DNA from 3 places in the Paucidesulfovibrio longus DSM 6739 genome. Region 1 is predicted to be linked to each of the others. Evidence: predicted binding sites of a transcription regulator. Region 1 holds the regulator's gene; each other region holds the start of a gene.
The links. The regulator sigma-54, encoded in region 1, starts transcription at its own class of promoters, with help from an activator protein. The targets are predictions, from matches to a motif close to CTGGCACGGNNNNTGCTT.

Region 2: G452_RS0115355 (NifB/NifX family molybdenum-iron cluster-binding protein) is a predicted target of sigma-54. The motif match lies at 3,055-3,072, and genes of this name have one in related genera.
Region 3: G452_RS19145 (TadE/TadG family type IV pilus assembly protein) is a predicted target of sigma-54. The motif match lies at 2,531-2,548, and genes of this name have one in related genera.

The regions. Positions count from the first base shown of each region.
Region 1 covers NZ_ATVA01000016.1:319,100-325,567, reverse strand. The annotation lists gene G452_RS0114405 (KdsC family phosphatase) at 1-21, shown strand, start outside; gene lptC (LPS export ABC transporter periplasmic protein LptC) at 18-650, shown strand; gene lptA (lipopolysaccharide transport periplasmic protein LptA) at 659-1,666, shown strand; gene lptB (LPS export ABC transporter ATP-binding protein) at 1,670-2,392, shown strand; gene rpoN (RNA polymerase factor sigma-54) at 2,635-4,056, shown strand; gene hpf (ribosome hibernation-promoting factor, HPF/YfiA family) at 4,095-4,631, shown strand; gene G452_RS0114375 (PTS sugar transporter subunit IIA) at 4,633-5,082, shown strand; gene rapZ (RNase adapter RapZ) at 5,095-5,976, shown strand; gene G452_RS0114365 (PTS sugar transporter subunit IIA) at 5,979-6,431, shown strand; gene G452_RS0114360 (PTS sugar transporter subunit IIB) at 6,428-6,468, shown strand, end outside.
Region 2 covers NZ_ATVA01000017.1:203,290-209,757, reverse strand. The annotation lists gene G452_RS0115370 (sensor histidine kinase) at 1-1,349, shown strand, start outside; gene G452_RS0115365 (hypothetical protein) at 1,462-1,701, opposite strand; gene G452_RS0115360 (glycosyltransferase family 9 protein) at 1,916-2,974, shown strand; gene G452_RS0115355 (NifB/NifX family molybdenum-iron cluster-binding protein) at 3,098-3,667, shown strand; gene G452_RS20830 (transporter substrate-binding domain-containing protein) at 3,753-6,468, shown strand, end outside.
Region 3 covers NZ_ATVA01000014.1:348,251-354,718, forward strand. The annotation lists gene G452_RS0110795 (A24 family peptidase) at 1-244, opposite strand, end outside; gene G452_RS0110800 (Flp family type IVb pilin) at 371-553, opposite strand; gene G452_RS0110805 (sigma-54-dependent transcriptional regulator) at 956-2,365, opposite strand; gene G452_RS19145 (TadE/TadG family type IV pilus assembly protein) at 2,614-3,027, shown strand; gene G452_RS0110815 (TadE/TadG family type IV pilus assembly protein) at 3,036-3,431, shown strand; gene G452_RS0110820 (pilus assembly protein TadG-related protein) at 3,424-4,629, shown strand; gene G452_RS0110825 (TadE/TadG family type IV pilus assembly protein) at 4,665-5,054, shown strand; gene G452_RS0110830 (vWA domain-containing protein) at 4,954-6,294, shown strand; gene G452_RS0110835 (TadE/TadG family type IV pilus assembly protein) at 6,304-6,468, shown strand, end outside.

The DNA.
Region 1 (6,468 bases):
CGGAGGTGGGCCGGAGCATGAGATTTCGAGTCCTTCTGGCCTGGATAATGGTTTTCGGTTTCGGCGTGCTCATCGGCGTGGCCTTGTTCCACAAGGACGAAGAGCCGGTTCAGCAAATCAAGGAAGCCAGGCTGGAAGAGGAAATCACTCCGGAACGCATTGAAAAGACCGACATGGACGTTTTCAGCGCGGACATCTTCGCTGACGACATCGAACTCGTCCAGGGCGTCGACGGGCGGATCGACTGGCGGGTCAAGGCCAAGGGCGCTGAATACAGTCAGACGAAAAACTCCGTGACCATCATCGCCCCGCAGCTTTCCGCATATCTCGGTGAGGATCGCAACGAGCTGTTCATCCGCGCGGACATGGGCGAAGTGGACCAGCGGGCCGACAACTTCCGCCTCTGGGAAAACGTCACGGGTCGATATGGCCTCTTTGCGGTCAAGGCCGATGAATTCGACTACATCGGCGCCATGGAAAAGGTCTATCTGAAGGGCAGGGTGGTCATCCGCCGGGGAGATATCTCCATCAGCGCCACAGCCATCGAGATCGACACCAAGACGCGCCTTCTTGTGGCGGCGGGAGGCGTCGAAGCCTTGTTCACTCCCGAATCTCTGGAAGACGTGAAGCTGCCCGGAAAGGAACAGTAGGAGCCGAAATGCAGAGCAGACGAAAAGCCATTGCCGCCGCCTTGATCCTGGCAGCCATCTGCTGGGCCGCTCCGGCCTTGACTCTTCCCGCACAGGCGGCGGATGCCTGGGGGGAAATCCGCGAGGCGACGCGCAACCTCAATATACGCGCGAAACGGGATTATAAGTCCGAACACGTGCGGACGCTGAAAAAAGGCGACCGGGTCAAGGTCGATTTCCTCAAGGACGGCTGGTATGCGGTTTTTCCCCTGGACGCATCCGAACGAAAACTGTCCCAGGCTATCGGCTTCAGCAAATCCAAATACCTGAAATTCGTTTCCAAGCCTTCCGCGCCGGAACCTGTCGTTGAACCCGCTGCAGAGCCTGTGGCCGCAACCAATCCGGACACGGCGGATGTGCCGGAGCCCGCACCCGTTCAAGCCCCTGCCGTAGAGCCGGAACAGACTCTCGGCGCGGACCAGGCTCGGCCGGACGAAACCTCCGTGTCTGCCAAAACGGATGCCCTGCCAGTGCGGCCCGATCCGGGACAGGGACAGAAAGTCGTGGCCGAAGTGGAGCAGCGCCCCGAAGACCTGCCGCAGCGTCCGGCCTCTTCAGGTAAGCCCCCCGTACGCATCACCGCGGACAAGCTGACCTACGACGACAAGCACCGTACCGTGTCCTTCACCGGCAATGTCGAGGCCGTGCATGAGGAGCTCAATCTCTGGGCCAACGAACTGACGGCGTATTTCGACAAGACGGGCAAACCCGGAGAAGAGATCGACCGCATCGTCGCTTCCGGCGGAGTGCGCATGCAGCGGGGCAGCACCGAGGGAACGAGCGATTCCGTGACCTACATGGTCAAGGAGAACCTTCTGCTCATGGAAGGCAATCCCGTCATCCGGGACGGCAAGAACAAGGTCACCGGAAAGGTCATCAAGTTCTACGTCAAGGAAAACCGCAGCGAGGTGGTGGGCGGCGGCGGCAAACGCGTGGAGGCGATTCTCTTCGCCCCGGAAACGCTGGAGGCTCCCTAGCTCATGCCGAGCCTTTCCGCATCCGGCCTCTGCAAGCGTTACGGCAAGCGCGAAGTGGTCCACGGCGTGGACGTTTTCCTGAAACGCCGCGAAGTGGTCGGCCTGCTCGGCCCCAACGGCGCGGGAAAGACCACGACGTTTTACATGCTTGCGGGCATCGTCAAGCCCAATGCGGGCGTGGTTCGATTCGGGGAAAAGGAAATCACGCATCTGCCCCTGCACGAACGGGCACGCATGGGACTTTCCTATCTTCCGCAGGAAAGTTCCGTATTCCGAAAGCTGACCGTGCTCGAAAATCTGATGATCATCCTGGAGCAGACGTCCTACAATCGGGAAAAACGACGCCAGCGCGCCCGCGAGTTGATGCGCATGTTCAACATCACCAAGCTCGCGCACCAAAAGGCCATGTATCTTTCGGGCGGCGAACGGAGACGGCTCGAAATCGCCCGCGCGTTGATCATGAATCCCAAATATATCCTTCTTGACGAGCCGTTCGCGGGCATCGATCCCATCGCCGTGATCGACATTCAGGAAATCATATCCATTTTGAAAAAACTGGGTCTCGGAATCCTCATCTCCGACCACAATGTCCGCGAAACCTTGAATATTTGCGATCGGGCCTATCTCGTCTACGAGGGCACGATCATCCTTGAAGGCAGTCCCCAGGAAATTGTCAAGGATTCCAAGGCGAGACAGGTCTACCTCGGCGAAAATTTCTGCCTCTGATCCGCAATTTCCTTCCCAATTGGCGATTTACAGCCCCCATGAAGGTTGGTACAGTTCTTTCATGGTGGCTGATTTCCGCCGTGTAAATCTGTATTTTCAATAGTTTAAGATGTAATTCTTGCGCCGCATCCAAAGCTGTGGCATAGTGAAAGCAGGAAAATAAACGAACGAGATGCAGAGAGACGTGGATTTGTTCAGGCAGTCTTGAGACTGCGGATCCGCACTCCGCCGCAGTGAGCGATATGGGACTGGAACTCAGACAACAACTCAAGCTTAGTCAGCAGCTTGTCATGACCCCGCAGTTGCAGCAGGCCATCAAGCTGTTGCAGCTCTCCCGGCTTGAGCTGCTGGAATCCGTTCAGCAGGAACTTCTGGAAAATCCATTCCTTGATGAAAAGGAAGGGGATGAGGACGCGCGTGCGGAGGAGACTCCGCGCGAGGAGGCCACCGCCGAGAAGCAGGCCCAGGACGAACTCATGCGCGACGCGGACTGGGAAAACTACATCGGAGAGTTTTCCAGCACGTCCAAGCAGTCGCAGAGCCGTGAAGCCGAAATTCCGGAGGAGGGGCTCTCCTTCGAGGCCCGCCTTGCCTCCAAGCCGTCGCTGGACGGCCACATCAACTGGCAGATGCGGCTTTCGAATTTCACGGAAGAAGAACTCGCCATCGGCGAGATCATCCTCGGCAACCTCGACGACCGAGGCTATCTCCAGGCCGATGTGAACGACATCCTCTCCCAGGTCGATGCCACTCCGGAAGCTGTCGAGAGCGTGCTGCACCGCATCCAGCGTCTCGATCCCGTGGGCGTGGCCGCCCGTTCCCCGCGCGAATGCCTGCTCGTGCAACTCGAAGTCTTCGGGTACGACGACCCCATTCTTTACTCGATCGTGGACGAACACCTCGAAGATCTGGAAAAGCGCCGCTACAAGCCCCTGGCTCGCAAATTCAAGATCGACATGGACGAGCTCAAGGCGTACCTTGATATCATCCAGAAGCTCGATCCCATGCCGGGCACCAGTTATTCGAGCACGGAGCCGCATTACGTCAGCCCGGACGTTTTCGTGTACAAGTACGGAGACGACTTCGTGATCGTGCTCAATGAGGACGGATTGCCGCGATTGACGCTGAATTCGTTTTATATGGACGATATCAAGTCCTGCAACAGCAAGGACAAGGAATATTTCCAGGAAAAGATGCGCTCCGCGGCCTGGCTGCTCAAGAGTCTCTACCAGCGCCAGCGCACCCTCTACAAGGTCATGGAGAGCATCGTCCGTTTTCAGAGGAGCTTTTTCGAGGAGGGCGTTTCCAGGCTGAAGCCGCTTATTCTCAAGGATGTGGCCGAGGACATCAGCATGCATGAATCCACGGTGAGCCGGATTACGACCAACAAGTACGTGTCCACACCGCACGGGATTTTCGAGTTGAAGTTCTTTTTCAACAGTGCGTTGGACCTCGGCGACGGAACGCAGGTCGGCTCGGAATCCGTCAAGGCGCTCATCAAGCAGTTCATCGGCGACGAGGATCCCAAGAGGCCGCTCAGCGACGAAGTCATAGGAGACATGCTCAAGGAAAAGCTGGATGTGAATATCGCGCGCAGGACGGTCGCCAAGTACCGTTCGGCCATGAATATTCCTTCCTCCTCAAAACGTAAGCAGATTCTTTGAACTTGCCCACTCAACCTCTATCTCAAGGAGGATTGTGTATGAACATCAGCTTCAACTTCAAGAACCTTGATCCCTCGCCGCATCTGAAGGATCACATCGAGAAGCGTTTCGATAAGATATCCAAGTTCATTCAGGACAGCGACGAGTCCGATCTCCAGGTCAACCTCGCCGTGGAAAAGACTCGCCAGAAGGCCGATGTGGTGCTCAACGCGGACAACATCCACATCTCCGCCTATGAGGAGTCGCCGGACATGTACGCCACGATTGATTCCGTGGTGGATAAGCTGGAATCCCAGCTGCGCAAGATCCGCGAGAAGATGAAGGACAGGCGGCGCAAGGCCCAGACCCGCGACGTGCGTATGGAGTATTTTTCGCTTTCCGAAGCGGGAGATGCTCCGACCATTACCGGCACGGACAACTACGAACCCAAGCCCATGTCTGTTGAAGAAGCGGCCATGCAGCTCGATTCGTTGCAGTTCGAGTTCCTCGTATTCCGCAACGCGGAAACCGAGGGAGTCAATGTCATCTACCGCCGTAAGGACGGCGACTACGGATTGATCGATCCCGGAAACTGAAATGAGATTAGGCGAGTATCTTGATACGGAACTGATATTGCCGGAGCTTGCCTCCGCCACCAAGGCGGAGGTGCTCCGGGAAATCGTGAGCGCAGTGAGCGACAGGATTCCGGAAATGGACGCGGAGGAGGCCCTCCGCGTCCTTCTTGACCGTGAAAGCCTGGGATCGACCGGCATCGGGGATGGCATTGCCATTCCGCACGGCAAGCTCGAATCCCTTGATCGCATCGTTGTCGCAGTGGCCCGCAGTACCCAGGGTGTCGATTTCGAGGCCCTTGATCACGCCCCCTGCCGGATCATCTTCCTGGTGATTGCCCCGGAACAGGTGGCGGGGCTTCATTTGCGCATTCTCGCGCACATTTCGCGACTGCTCAAAGATCCTGAATTCCGCAGGAACTTCTTGGAAGCGGACGGCGTGGAAGGGCTTCAACAACTCCTGCAGGGCACCTAGAAGGGCATCCGCTTGAAGAAAGACGTTTCTTTTCCCGTGATTGTCGTTACCGGGCTTTCTGGTGCGGGCAAGAGCACGGCTCTCAACGTCTTCGAAGATCTCGGTTTCTTCTGCGTGGACGGGCTTCCCGCAGGCATGCTTCCGAAGATGGTCGAACTTTTTCGCGGCATGGATAAGGACCATCGCGGTCTTGCCCTGGGCATGGACCTCCGACAGGTGGATTTCGTGGAAGAATGGGAACGCGCCTCCACCGAACTGGCCGCCATGGGCGTCAAGGTGCAGGTCGTGTTTTTGGAGACGCGCCAGGACAAGCTGCTCACCCGCTACGCCACCACGCGTCGGCTGCATCCGTTGGAAAGCAATTCCCTCGGCCTGGAACAGGCCCTGGAAAAGGAGCGCCAACTCCTGGGGCCGATCCGGACATCCGCCGATCTCGTCATCGACACCACGGGCTACTCCATCCACGATTTGCGGCGGATCATCCAGGAAAAATGGACGGCACTCGAAGACCCCGGTTCCAGCATGCGCGTCCACCTCTTGACGTTCGGATTCAAATACGGCGTGCCCATCGATGCGGATCTTGTTTTTGATCTCCGTTTCTTGCCAAATCCATATTTCGATGAGAAACTGCGGCCTCTTTCCGGAAAGGATCCCGAAATATCCGAATATGTGCTGGAAAGTGAAATAGGACGTTCCTTCAAGGAGCGTTTCGTCAATTTTCTTTGTTATCTCCTGCCGCTTTTTGCGCAGGAGGGGCGGTACAGGGTCACTGTGGCCCTGGGCTGCACGGGCGGGAGGCACCGTTCGGTCGCCACCGGGGAGATGCTCAACCGGGTGCTTAGAAAAGCGGGCTACGCCGTGACTCTTGAGCATCGCCACTACGAACTCGGATAGCCATGTCGAAATCGAAGCAGGGACAGCTTGTCGGCGTTGTGGTCGTGACGCATGGATCGTTCGGCGCAAGCCTTCTCGAAGCGGCCGAACTGGTCGTGGGGCCGCAGGAAAACGTCCGCGCTGTGGGCGTGCCTCAGGAATCGGCAGTGGACGAACTGGTCGTATCCATTCGCGATGCGGTCGAAAAATGCAGCAAGGGAAACGGGGTTCTTATCCTGACCGATCTTTTCGGCGGAACGCCCACGACTCTGAGCCTGTCGCTGCTGAAATCCTTTGAGCTGGAAGTCATTTCCGGCGTCAACATGCCCATGGTGGTCAAGGCCATTCAATCGCGGGAATTGCCGCTCGCGGAAATGGCGGCCCAGGTCAAATCCGCGGGACGACAGGGAATCGTGGTCGCCGGGGAAATGCTTGCGCGCCGCTCCGGCGCCGGTCGGCAGGGAAGCGGCTCATGAACTGGGTGCGGGTGGACAATCGCCTCGTCCACGGACA
Region 2 (6,468 bases), on a different contig from region 1:
TGAAGACGCTCAAGAGCCCCTGGAAGACGACCCTGTACATGACTCTCGGCGTGATGACCTCGCTGATCATCCTCGGCGCGATCTGGTTCGGGTTCCGGCTGGCCAAGGAGCTGTCCGCGCCCATCCAGGCCCTGGCCGCGGGCACGGAACGCGTGGCGCGCGGCGATCTTTCCGTGAAGCTGGAAGACCCCTCGGACGACGAGCTGGGCTTTCTGGTCAAATCGTTCAACGGCATGACCGAAGACCTGCGCGAGAGCCGCGCCCGGCTGGACACCTACAACCGCCGCCTCGCCCAGCAGAACCGCGAGCTGGAACGGCGCGGCCGCTACATCGAGGCCGTGCTCGACAACATCACCTCCGGCGTGGTGACCATGGACCACGAGGGCCGGGTCGGAACCATGAACCGCGCGGCCGAGGACATGCTCAGCCTGGTCTCGAGGGAGATCATCGGCAGAAAGCCGCTGATGTTCCTGCAGGGCGAATTCGCGGAGATGCTGCGCGAGGCCCGCGAGCAGATGGTCCAGGATCCCCAGTCCCAGTGGCAGCGCCAGCTCGAGATTCCGGTCCGCTCCAAGACGGCCAAGTTCTTCGTCAACGTGGTGTCCCTGCGCGCCAAGGACGGCGAGGCCTACGGCATCGTGGCCGTGTTCGAGGACATCACCGAGCTGGAAAAGGTCCAGCGCATGGCGGCCTGGCGCGAGGTGGCCCGGCGCATCGCCCACGAGATCAAGAACCCGCTCACGCCCATCAAGCTTTCGGCCCAGCGGCTCCAGCGCCGCTACGGCGAGGAGCACCAGGACAAGACCTTCCAGGAGTGCACCGAGCTGATCGTCAAGCAGGTGGAGCGCATCCAGCAGATGGTCACGCAGTTCTCGGCCTATGCCAAGCTTCCGGAGGTCCAGCCCCGGCCCGACGTCCTGGCTCCGCTCCTGGAGGAGGTCGTGAGCATGTTCGCCAACACGCACCGAAGCGTGCAGTGGCGTCTGGACGCGGAAGCCGACCTTCCGGCCTTTCCCTTCGACCGCGAAGCCCTGCGCAGGGTCTTCATCAACCTGCTGACCAACGCGGCGGAAGCCCTGAACGGGCGCGAGGGCGGCGAGGTGGAAGTGGCCGCCCGGCGCGACGCCGAGCGGGGCAAGATCGTCATCGCCGTGCGCGACAACGGGCCGGGCCTGTCCAAGGAGGAAGCCTCGCGCCTGTTCGAGCCGTATTTTTCGCGCAAGAAGGGCGGCACGGGCCTGGGCCTGACCATTGTCCGGGCCGTGGTGGGCGACCATCGCGGCGTGGTCAACGCTTCCTCGCGGCCCGAAGGCGGCGCGCAGTTCGTCGTGGAGCTGCCGGACCACTGACGGCGGTGCGGCACGGCGCTGTCGGCGCGCCTGGAAAAAACCCGGACTCCCGCACGAACGCGCGGGAATCCGGGTTTCGGTGTCCTGTGGCCGCGTCAGGCGCGGCCCGGAGCTATTCTTCGGGGTTGGTGAAGCGTTCCGAGATGATGGCCGCGTCCTCGGGCCGGGCTTCGGCATACAGGCCTCTGGCCTCGCCGTGGCAGGCGAAATCCGTTCCGCGCAGCTGCACGTAGCCTGCCGAAAGCACGGTGGGGTAGGGAATCTGCTCGCGCAGCTCGGCAAAGTCGATGCGCCGGGGAAAGATCACAGGCACGGGATCGCCAGAAAAATCTTCGAACATGATGTATTTCATGGAAATTCCTCCGTTTCCGGCAAAAGTTGATCCGGTATCGGCGGGCCGCTTCGGGGCGACGCCCTCTGCCTGCCTTGTATTCGCCTTGTCGAGGCATTTCAAGTCTTCACGGAATCGGACCGGAAGCCGGGGAAGCCGGGCGCAAGGCGTCGGACGCGGTCCGCGCGGCGAAGCTGTTGTCAGCGGCGCGCGCAGCGGGTAAGGGATTTGCGACATGCGTGAATTCCGCAAGATAGGCGTCTGGCAGACCGCGTTCCTGGGCGACGCCGTGCTGACCCTGCCCCTGCTCCGGGCCTTGAACCTCGCGTTTCCGGACGCGGGGCTGCACTTTTTCGTGCGCGGCGGCCTGGAAGGGCTTTTCGCCGCGCAGGAGGGGCTCGCCTCGGTGACGGGCTTTTACAAGCGGGGCGCGCAAAAGGGCCTGGGCGCGGCCTGGTCGTTCGGACGCGAACTGGCCGGGCGCGGTTTCGACCTCTGGATCTCCCCCCACGCCAGCCTGCGCAGCGCCGTGGTTTCGTTCGCCACGGGCGCGCCCGTGCGCATCGGCTACCGCAGCCCGCTTTACAACCGCATGGCCTACACCCACACCGTGGACCGCCGCTTCCGGGACTTCGAGGAGGTGGAGCGGCTGCTGCGGCTGCTGCGGCCCCTGGACCTCGAACCGGAGCCGAGCACGTTTCCCTGGCCGGAGCTGACCCTGCCCGCCGAGGCCGAAACCCGCGCCGGGGAGCTGCTCGGCGGCCTGCGCCGCCCTTTGCTGGGCCTGCATCCCGGCTCCACCTGGCCCACCAAGCAGTGGCCCGTGGAATATTTCGCCGAGGTGGCGGGCCGGGCCGCGCTGGCCGGGGCCGGGGTTGCCGTGTTCGCGGGTCCGGGCGAGGAAGCGGACGCGGCCAGGGTGGTCGAGCTTTCCGGCGCGGCGGGCAACGTGGTCGATCTCGCGGGGCAGCCGAACCTGCCCGCCCTGGCGGCCTGCATCCGCCGTCTCGACGCCTACCTGACCAACGATTCCGGCCCCATGCACCTGGCCTGGGTGCAGCGCGTGCCCACGCTGGCCCTGTTCGGCCCCACGGTGCGCTCCCTCGGCTTCTTCCCGCGCGGGGACACGGCCCGCGTGCTGGAGGTGGACGGGCTGGACTGCCGCCCCTGCGGCCTGCATGGCCCGCGAAAGTGCCCCAGGGGGCATCACGACTGCATGCGTCTGCTGCGGCCGGAACAGGTTTGGGAGCATCTTGCGCCCATGCTCGGCCTTCAGGCGCAGCCCGCTCCGTAGTCAAGGTCAAAATGGGCGCATATCGCGCCCGCAGCGATTTTCCCTTTGCCTGATCCCCGTACATTTCAGCCGATTGCGTTTCGGCACGCCCGTTGCTTCCTGTTTCGCAACAAGGAGGCAGCAATGCTTATCGCCATCAGCAGCCAGGGACGAACCCTGGAGGACGCCATGGACCCGCGTTTCGGGCGGGCTTCCGGTTTCGTGATCTACGACAGCGAAAGCGGGGAACACCGCTGGCTGGACAACGGGGACAACGCCTCACAGGCCCAGGGAGCGGGAATCCAGGCGGCACAGCACGTGGCCGACGCGGGCGTGCAGGTGCTGCTCACGGGGCGGGTCGGACCCAAGGCCGAGGACGTGCTCCAGCGCGGCAACGTGCGCATCGAGCTGTGCGCCGAGGGCAGCGTGCGCAGCGCGCTGGATCGGTTTCTCGCTTCCGGCCAGGCCCAGACGCCCCCGGCGGGCGCGCAGCGCGCGGCAGGCTCCGGCAGCGGCGCTTCGGGACAGGGACAAAGCCAGAGCCAGGGCCAGGGCCAGGGTCGCGGGCCGTGCGGCGCGGGCCAGGGTCGTGGACGCGGCCCGGGAGCCGGCCAGGGGCGCGGCGTGGGCGGCGGCGGTCGCGGCGTAGGCGGCGGTGGCGGTCAGGGTCGCGGCGGCGGTCGCGGCATGGGCGGCGGTGCGGGAGGACGCTGACGCTTCGCCGCGGCTGCGCAAACAACGGCCCGCAGGCGCTGATAATAGTCTGTTATCTTCCCGATGATTATGATAGCAACCGGGCATGAACAGCGGCAAGAATGACCGCGCCCGGCCGAAGGCCCTTTCGGCGCGGGTTTGGCGTCGCCCCTGGCTGCGTGCTTTGGGGCCGCGGGCCTCGCTTTTTTCTCCGGCCCTGTTCCTTTCCGTGATCCTTGCCGTGTTCCTGGCCCTGTCCGGGCCGCTTTGCGGGGCCGCCCTCGCCTCGTCCGCTGATTCTCCGGACCGTGGCGAAAAAGCGCCCGTCATCATCGCCTGTCCCGACCACCATCCTCCCTTCACCCTGCGCAACGACGCGGGCGAGCCCGCAGGACTGCTCGTGGATCTTTGGCGGCGCTGGTCCGTGGTCACGGGGATTCCCGTGACCTTCAAGGTCGGAACCTGGGAGGAAACCGAGGAGTGGGTGCGGACAGGCGAGGCGGACATGCACAGCGGGCTGATCCGCACGCCGCAGCGGCAGCGCTGGATGGCCTTTTCCCAGCCGCTTTTCGAGGTGGACTCCGCCCTGGTCACGCCTCTTGCCGCGCAGGAGCGCACGCTTGCCGAAGGCATTCAGGATTTGCGCATCGCGGTGGCGCGCCATTCCCCCTGGGAAGGCTGGCTCCGGGAGCGGCAGCCCGACGTCGCGGTGGTTGCCGTGGCGGACGAGGCCGCGGGCTTGCGCAGCGTGCGGGAAGGCCTGGCGGACGGCGTCTTCGCGGAGCTGTCGAGCGTGGCGCTGGCCCTGGAGCTGAGCGGCCGTTCCGGCGAATTCCGGGTGACGATCCAGGGAGACATGCGCCGGCAGCTGCATGCCGCTGGACGCCGCGAGGACGCCGAGCTGATGGACGCCGTGGACCGGGGGCTGGCGGCCATCACTCTGGACGATCTCGTCGAGCTGGAGCGGCGCTGGCTGCCCGGACCAGCGTTCCGCCTTGTGGCGCAGTCGCAGGGAAACCTGCGCCTGACCGGGGTCGAGGACGAATGGATCGCCGCGCATCCGCTGATCCGCGTGGGCGTGGCCGCGGGGCTGCCTCCGCTGCGCTTTGCGGACGCCTCGGGCAAGCCCTCGGGCATGGTCCCGGATTATGTCGATCTGATCGGCCAGCGCGCCGGGCTTCAGGTGGAGATGGTTCCGGGCATGGATCCGGCCCTGCGCTTCGGGGCGCTGCGCCGGGGCGAGGTGGACGCCCTGGCCTGCGTGCTGCCCACTCCGTCCCTGCGCCAGGAGTTTTTGTTCACCAAGCCTTTCCTGCGGCTGCCTTCGGTCATCGTCACCCGGACCGACGCCCCGTTTCTTTCCGGATTGACGGACGTCCTGGGCAAGACCGTGGCCATGCCCGCCAATGCGGGGCGCACCGAATTTCTCTATCGCGATTATCCCGAACTCGACCTGCGCCTGACCGAGAGCGTGGCCGAAGCCCTGGAGGAGGTCTCGCTGGGCCTCGCCTATGCCACGGTGGGGGACCTGCCCACGCTGACGGCGAGCATCCGCAGTCTCGGCCTGACCAACCTCAAGGTCGCGGCCCGCACCGAATACGAATACGACGAGTTTTCCCTGGCCGTGCGGCCGGGCATGCCCCACCTGACCTCGATCCTGAACCGCGCCGTTGAATCCCTGAACGCGGGGGACCGGGACACCGTGGCGAGCCGCTGGGTGGACGCGGAAATGGCCCCGGACGAAAAATACGAGGCTTTCTGGAACCTGACCCTGCGCGTGGGCGGCATGGGGGCTTTGATCCTGGCCCTGCTGCTGCTCTGGAACTGGCGGCTGAACAAGGAGGTCCGGCGCAGGCGCAAGACCGAGGACGCCCTGGCCCAGGCCGAGCGGGAGCTGCGCGAGATCTACGACCATGTTCCCGTGGGCATCTTCAAGGTCTCCATGGACGACGCGGTTCTCAGCATGAACCGCGAAATGCTGCGCCTCGGCGGCTACGAGAGCATGGAGGAGCTGGAGGCCCAGGGCGGCCGCGTCAGCCGCAACTGGTACGCCGACTTTTCGGACAGGGACCGGATGCTGGAGCTGCTCAGGGAGCACGGCGAGATCAAGGAGTTCCTCTACAAAGCGCGGCGCAGGGACGGCAGCATCATCTGGGTCAGCCAGAGCGCCCGGCTCAAGCGCGACGCACAGGGCGAGCCCGTCCACGTCAGCGGCTACGCCCTGGACGCCACGGAGCGCATCGAGGCACTGGAGAGCGTGCGCCGCAGCGAAGCCCGGTTCAAGGCCATCGTGATCAACAGCCCCTTCGTGATCCTGAGCATGGACGACGACCTGCGCCTGGAGCTGCCCCTGGACAGCCCGGCAGTGGAGCGCATCACCAGCTACCGCCCGGACGAACTGCGCGGCCAGCTCTTCGTGGACTACGTGCACCCGGAGGACGCGCTGCGCACGGACTACCAGCTGCGGCGGTTCCTTTCCTCCCCGGGGGAGAGCGTCTCCCTGCGCTGCCGCTGGCGCTGCCGCAACGGGGTCTGGCGCCACCTGGAATGCAGCGGCGTGAACTACCGCAACAACCCGGACCACGCGGGCGTGCTCTTCATCCTGCGGGACATCACGGCCCAGCGCGAGGCCCAGGAGCGCCTGATCCAGGCGCGCCAGGCCGCCGAGAACGCGGACCGCGCCAAGAGCGAATTCCTGGCCTCCATGAGCCACGAGATCCGCACGCCCATGAACGCCATCCTGGGCATGGCCGAGGTGCTTTCCGAGACCGATCTTTCCGAGGAGCAGCGGGGCTACGTGGAGCTGTTCCGCAACGCGGGCG
Region 3 (6,468 bases), on a different contig from region 1:
CCATGACCCCGAAGAGGTAGGGCGGGAGCATCAGCGCGAGACCGACGCCCATGCCCGCCAGGGCGAAGAGCACGCCGCCCGCGCCGCTTTGCGGCCCGAAGACGAAGCCGCCGAGGCCGTGGAAGAGAATCCCGAAAAGGGCGGTGCTCAGGGTCAGGCTGTTGGGAATGCGCTGCTCGCGAAGGTCCGTGAACACGGCCAGGCCGAGCGAGGCCAGAAGAAATACGGCGATGTATGGATGCATGGTCCCCCCGGAAGTCGGATTGGCGCGCCGGTCCCCGGCTCCCATCCTCCCCAGGAGGAGCGAGGCAAGGGCCCGCCCGAGTGCGGGTCGGACGGGCCCTTCCGGTGCTTGCTTTCTCGCGTCGGCCTAGCTGGAGCTGCCGGCTCCGGCCATGTCGTCCGCAACGCCCTGGAAGGTGTCGCGCACGCTGGTGCCCAGGGCGGTGACCGCGCCCACGATGAAGGCCGCGATCAGGGCGGCGATCAGGCCATACTCAAGGGCGGTGGCGCCCTGCTCGTCCTTCACCAGGTTCATGATACGGTTCAACATGGTTCTCTCCTCCAAGTTTTGATTTCTTTTCGCGTTGGCGAAATGCTCATCAGTCTTGCCTCTCCTTGAGCAACCCGCGTGCCAAAGCCGAGCGGACAAGGAGAGATTTTCATTAATGATAGTGATGACAGGGCCTTGGAGATGCCGATGCATTGCTTCGGCCTTTTTGAGAGACGCGGCTGCGCTCCTGCGCAATCCACGATTCGTGGGGCGGGCTGGTTTGTGATTGGCCGGGAAAGCTGTTTTGGGTGTGATGTCAGTAGGATACGTCGATCCACAAAAAATGGATCGCATTCAGGGGCCGGGTCGGCTGGGGGGGCATGGACGCGAACGCGCGCGGCCGCCTGCGCGGGGCTGGATGCCCCGTGGCGCGGATGTCCTTCTCAGGCAAGGTGTTGGGGGCTAGTCGTCGAGGCTGGCCGGATCGATGCCGTGCTTCTGGAGCTTGTTCCAGAGGTTCTTGGGCGTGACGCCCAGGCGCTTGGCCGCTTCGGTCTGCACCCCGCCGGAGTGGCGCAGGGCGCTGACGATCAGGTCGCGTTCGTATTCGAGCAGCGCGTCCTTGAGCTGCACCGATCCTTCGGGCGGGACGCCGATGGGCGGGCTTTCGGCCTGGGCCGCGGCAGCCGCGTCCGCAGGGGAGCGCTGCAAGGCCATGTTCACGTCCTCGTCCGTGATCACCCCGCCCCGGCAGAAGATGGCGGCCCGTTCCAGGGTATTGGCCAGCTGGCGCACGTTGCCGGGCCAGTGGTAGCCGAACATGATCCGGGTTCCGCTTTTGGAGACACCGCGGATGTCCGTGCCCAGCTTGCGGTTGATGCCGGCGAGGAAGTGCTCGCAGAGCAGGGGGATGTCCTCCATGCGCTCGCGCAGGGCGGGCAGGGGGATGGCGGCCACGTTCAGGCGGTAGAAGAGATCGGAGCGGAACTGCTTTTCCTGCACGCGTTCGGCCAGATCCTGGTTGGTGGCGGCGATGATGCGCACGTCGAAGGACACGGGCTTGGCTCCGCCCAGCCGCTCGACCTGCTTCTGCTCCACGGCGCGCAGGAGCTTGGGTTGCAGATGCAGGGGCATGTCCCCGATTTCGTCCAGCAGGATGGTGCCGCCCTGAGCCAGCTCGAACTTGCCCTTCTTGGCCGCGGCCGCGCCGGTGAACGCGCCCTTCTCGTGGCCGAAGAGCTCGGATTCGAGCAGGTTTTCCGGAATGGCCGCGCAGTTGAGCTTGATGAACGGCCCGGCGGCGCGCTCGGAAAGGGCGTGGATCGTGTCCGAGATCAGCTCCTTGCCCGTGCCGGTTTCCCCGGTCACGAGCACGTTGGCGTCCAGCGGCGCGACCCGTTCGATGAGTTCCACCACGCGGCGCATGGCCGCGCTCTGGCCGATGATCCGTTCGGAAGGGCCTCGGCTGCCGAGGGAGCGGCGCAGTTCCTGGACTTCATGCTGGAGGCGGCGCTTTTCCAGGGCGCGGCGGATGACCACTTCCATCTCGCCCAGGCTGAAGGGCTTGGTGAAATAGTCGTAGGCTCCGTGCTGGAGCGCCTCCACGGCGCAGTCGCGCGAGGCGTGGGCGGTCATGATGATGATGTCCACGAGCGGGTCGGCGCGGTGCAGGTGTTCCAGGGCCTCGATGCCGTCCATGCCGGGCAGGCGCACGTCGTGCAGGACGATGTCGAACCCGCCCTCGGCCACGAACCGGATGCCGGTCTCGGCGTCGCCCGCCTCGCCCACCTCCCAGCCCCTGGCTTCCAGGGCCTCGCGCAGCATGCCCCGAAACGCGGCGTCGTCGTCCACTACGAGAATTCGTTCCGCCATGTGTCCCCTCGTGTCTCCATCCTATACTAATCGATCAGAACAATCCACGTTTTGTGGATCAGCGGTCTTCATCAATAGCCGGCGCGGATTCGGCCCGGTGTCGGAGAAATATGAATACTGCTTCGTTTCAGCAGGTTGCGCTTCGAAGAGACAGGGCGACCCCCGCTGGCATGGCTGTTGCTATCTACTAAATGCACGAGGGGTGCGGCGCAAACGCCGCCCGAACGGAACAACCGAGAGGAATGAAGATGCGGAACCTGAACAGAGGCGGACGAAGCCGCGAAAAGAACAAGAGCCAGCGCGGCGCCGCAGCGGTGGAAGCGGGATTTCTGCTTCCCCTGGTTCTCTTCGTCATGCTGGGCCTGATGGATCTCGGGCGCTATCTCTGGGTGCAGGACGTGGTCCGCGAGGCCGCATCGCAGGGATTGCGCATGGCCGTGCTGCACGAGCCGGACGAGGCCGCCGTCGAAGACGCGGCCATCCGCGAGGTCCGCAAGGGCGGCCTGCGCCTGGACCCGTCCGTGGCCGTGGGGCCGCGCCAGCCCGGCAATTTCACCAATGTCCAAGTCAGCGTTCCTTTCTCTTTTCTCTTTCTTCCCGACCTTGGCGAAACCGACTCCTGGGCCGTCAGCGCTTCGGCCGAGGGCATTTGCGAGCGATAGGAGGGAAGATGCGCAGAGAACGATTTGCGGACAAGGCTCCCCAGCGGGGCATGGTCACATTGGAAGTGGCCGTCATGTTGTGCTTTTTCCTTTTGCCGTTCGTCTTCGGCGTGATCGACGCTTCGCGCTACCTCGCCGTGGGCGGGGCCGTGACCCGCGCGGCGCGCGAGGGAGCTGTCTGGGCCGCGCGCGGGCGCGATCCGAGCGAGGCCGTGTTCGCCTCGCTGCGTTCCGCAGGTTTGGACGAATCCCGGGCCAGCGTGACCTTCGTGGGGCAGGACGAGGAATCCGGCGGGCACGTCCGCGTGCAGGTGGGGTTCGACCTTTCCGGCTACACCGCGCTGCCCTGGGACAGCGTGCTGCCCTCCCTGGCCGAGGCTTCCGTGGAGGTGCGCCATGAGTAGCGGATATCGGCGCATCCGGACCCGGCTCTCCCGGCTTCCCGCGGACGAAGGCGGCGTGGTCAGCATGCTCTACGGCCTGCTCGTGGTCGTGCTCTTCGGGTTCGCCGCCTTTGCCGTGGACACCTCCTACATGCATCTCAAGCGGACCCGGCTGCAAAACGCGGCGGACGCCGCTGTTCTTGCCGGGGCTTCGGGCCTGCTGGCCTACGGCGACGACCTGGACCTGGTCCGGGCGGACATGCTCGACTACGCCCGCGCCAACCTCGCCGCGTCCGACGATCCTGAGAACGCGGTGCGCGAGAGCGACGTGATTTTTTTGCGGGACGGCGTGCCCGACACGGAGCATCCCAACCAGGTGGAAATCACCATCCGGCGCGCTTTGGATCGCGGCAACGCGCTGGCCCTGAATTTCGGCCCGGTGATCGGGGTGGACAGCGCGGACCTGTCGGCCACGGCACGGGCCGGGCTGGCCGGAGCCTGCGGCAGCAAGTGCGCGAAGCCCTTCATCGTGCCCGCCAAGTTCGAGTGGGACGACTATGCGGATGATGACCCCAAGGTGCGCGGCAACGGCAGCCTCGACGTGGGCAGCGCCGCCGAGATGGCCTCCGTCGTGACCCTGGGCTGGGCCGATGCGGACAAGGGCGCGCGGATTCTGCTCAAGCCGGGCGATCCGGCGGACGCCGTGGTTCCAGGCCAATACAATCTCATCGACCTGCCGCCCGTCAACAAGGGAGTGCCCGTGCCCGGCGGGGCCATGCTCCGGGAGAACATCCTGGGCTGCGACGGAAGCAATTCCGAGGCCGTGGTCGAGCCGGGCGACGAGGTCCAGCTCGAACCGGGAAACACGACCGGCCCGGTCAAGCAGGGCATCCGGGAACTCATCGGCCTGGACGCGAACGCGTATTGGGACGACGCCACGCAGTCGGTCAAGGGCAGCGAGCACGCCGACCCCATGGCCAGCCCTCGTGTGGCCGTGGTGGCCTTCTACGATCCTCGTTTCCCGCCGGTTTCCGGACGGGTCACGCAGCGCGTCTTCCAGGTCGGCGCGGTGTTCATCGAGAACATCGACGGGCAGGGCACGGTGACGGCCCGGTTTATGGAAGCGTTGGCCCGTTCCCCCGAACAGGGGGACGGAGCATGCGGCGATTATTTTCTATTCCTGCCCCGGCTGCTGCTGGATTCCGGCAGGAGCGGATGAACCCGGCGAACGGACGGCGCGGCGGAGGAACGAACATGGCATCTGGAAACGGAGAACGCGGCCTGGCCGCGATGGAACTGGCCCTGGCCCTGCCCCTGATCCTGGCGCTGCTGCTGATGCTGGTGGAGGGCGCGGGAGCCATGCACACCTATTCGGTGATCAGCGACGCGAGCCGGGAGGGCGCGCGGCTTGTGCTCCGGGCCGGGGACACGTCGGGAGTGGGCGCGCTGGTGGACAGCGTGGCCGCGCAATTGCCCGGAGACGACCTGCAAACCACAGTGGTCTTGGACGGCGGGGGGCAGTCCGTGACCGTCGAGGTATCCTATGCATACGAACCTTTCTTCGGCGTCGGCAGCGGCCTTCTCGGCCTGCTCTGGGACGTCGCCCCGATCCTGCGCGCCCGCACGACCATGCCGCTGCCGTAGGGCGCGCGGCCAGTCCGGCGCGGTCAACATCGTGCTGGCCGTGCTCATTCCCGTGCTGCTCGGCGCGGTGGGGCTGGCCGTGGACGCCGGTAACCTGTACGTCGCCCACTCGCGCCTCCAGAACGCGGTGGACGCCGCGGCCCTGGCCGGTGCGCTGGAGCTGCCCTACGATCCGGACGTGGACAAGGGCATCGTTCAGGGTGCGGCTTCGTCCATGCTCGTAAAGAACTATGAGGACGCGGCCATCCTTTCCCTGGCTCCCGGCGGCGAGGTCCGCAGCGTCTGCGTGCGGGCCGGGGCCGAGGTTCCGACCCTGCTCATGGGGGCGCTGGGCATCGGCTCCAGCCATATCGAGGCCCAGGCCTGCGCGGGGTTCAACCATCTCGAGGTGGTCTTCGCCATCGACAATTCCGGCTCCATGAAGGGCGCGCCCCTGGAGCAGACGCGCATGGCCTGCAACGACCTCGTGGACCTGATCCTGCCGGACAACGCCTCCCCGGACACGCGGGTGGGACTGGTGCCCTTCCGGGGCAAGGTCCGCATCCCGGCCGGGGTGGACGGGCTGCCCGCGGGCTGCCGCAACGCGGACGGCTCCCTGAACGAGGGCCTGCGCGAGGAGTTCATGCCGCTCTACTGGGCGCTGCCGTACTACACCCGGCGCAACGTCAGCCTGGAGACGTGCGACTCCATCCCCGTGACCCACGCCCTGACCTCGGACAAGGGCTCCATCCTCTCGGCCATCGGCGAAATGGACGGCTACGGGGACGCGTCGGGAACGGTCATTTCCGAAGGCGTCAAGTGGGGCCGCGAGGTGCTCACGCCGGAGGCCCCCTTCACCGAGGGCAAGGACGAGGAGCGCATCCGCAAGATCCTGATCCTGCTCACGGACGGGGACACCGAGGACGGCGAGTGCGGCGGTCCGTACAGCATCGGCTACCGGCCCAACAACTACTGGACCAACGCCTATTACGGCATGGGCGAGACGGACTGCCACTGCGAGGACGGCGGAGGGCTGAACAGGGCCATGCTCGACGAGGCCCGAAAGGCCAAGGACGCGGGCGTGGAGATCTTCACGATCCGGTTCGGCTCTTCCGACGCCGAGGACGTGCGGCTCATGAAGGAGATCGCGTCCAGCAAGCCGGGCACCGACGATCACTATTTCGATGCGCCCTCGGCCTACGACATCGGCGACGTCTTCAAGCAGATCGGCAGGCAGCTCGGCTGGCGGCTGCTCAACTAGGAGGAAGCCATGCGAGGCGGAAACGGAACGACGCGCGGCATGACGGCGGTGGAATTCGCCATGATCTTTCCGCTGCTGGTGGTGCTCGTGCTGGGCCTGCTGGAGGCGGGCAACATGCTCTCGGACTGGCTCACGGTGCGCAAGGCCGCCGAGGCCGGGGCGCGCTTCGCCTCC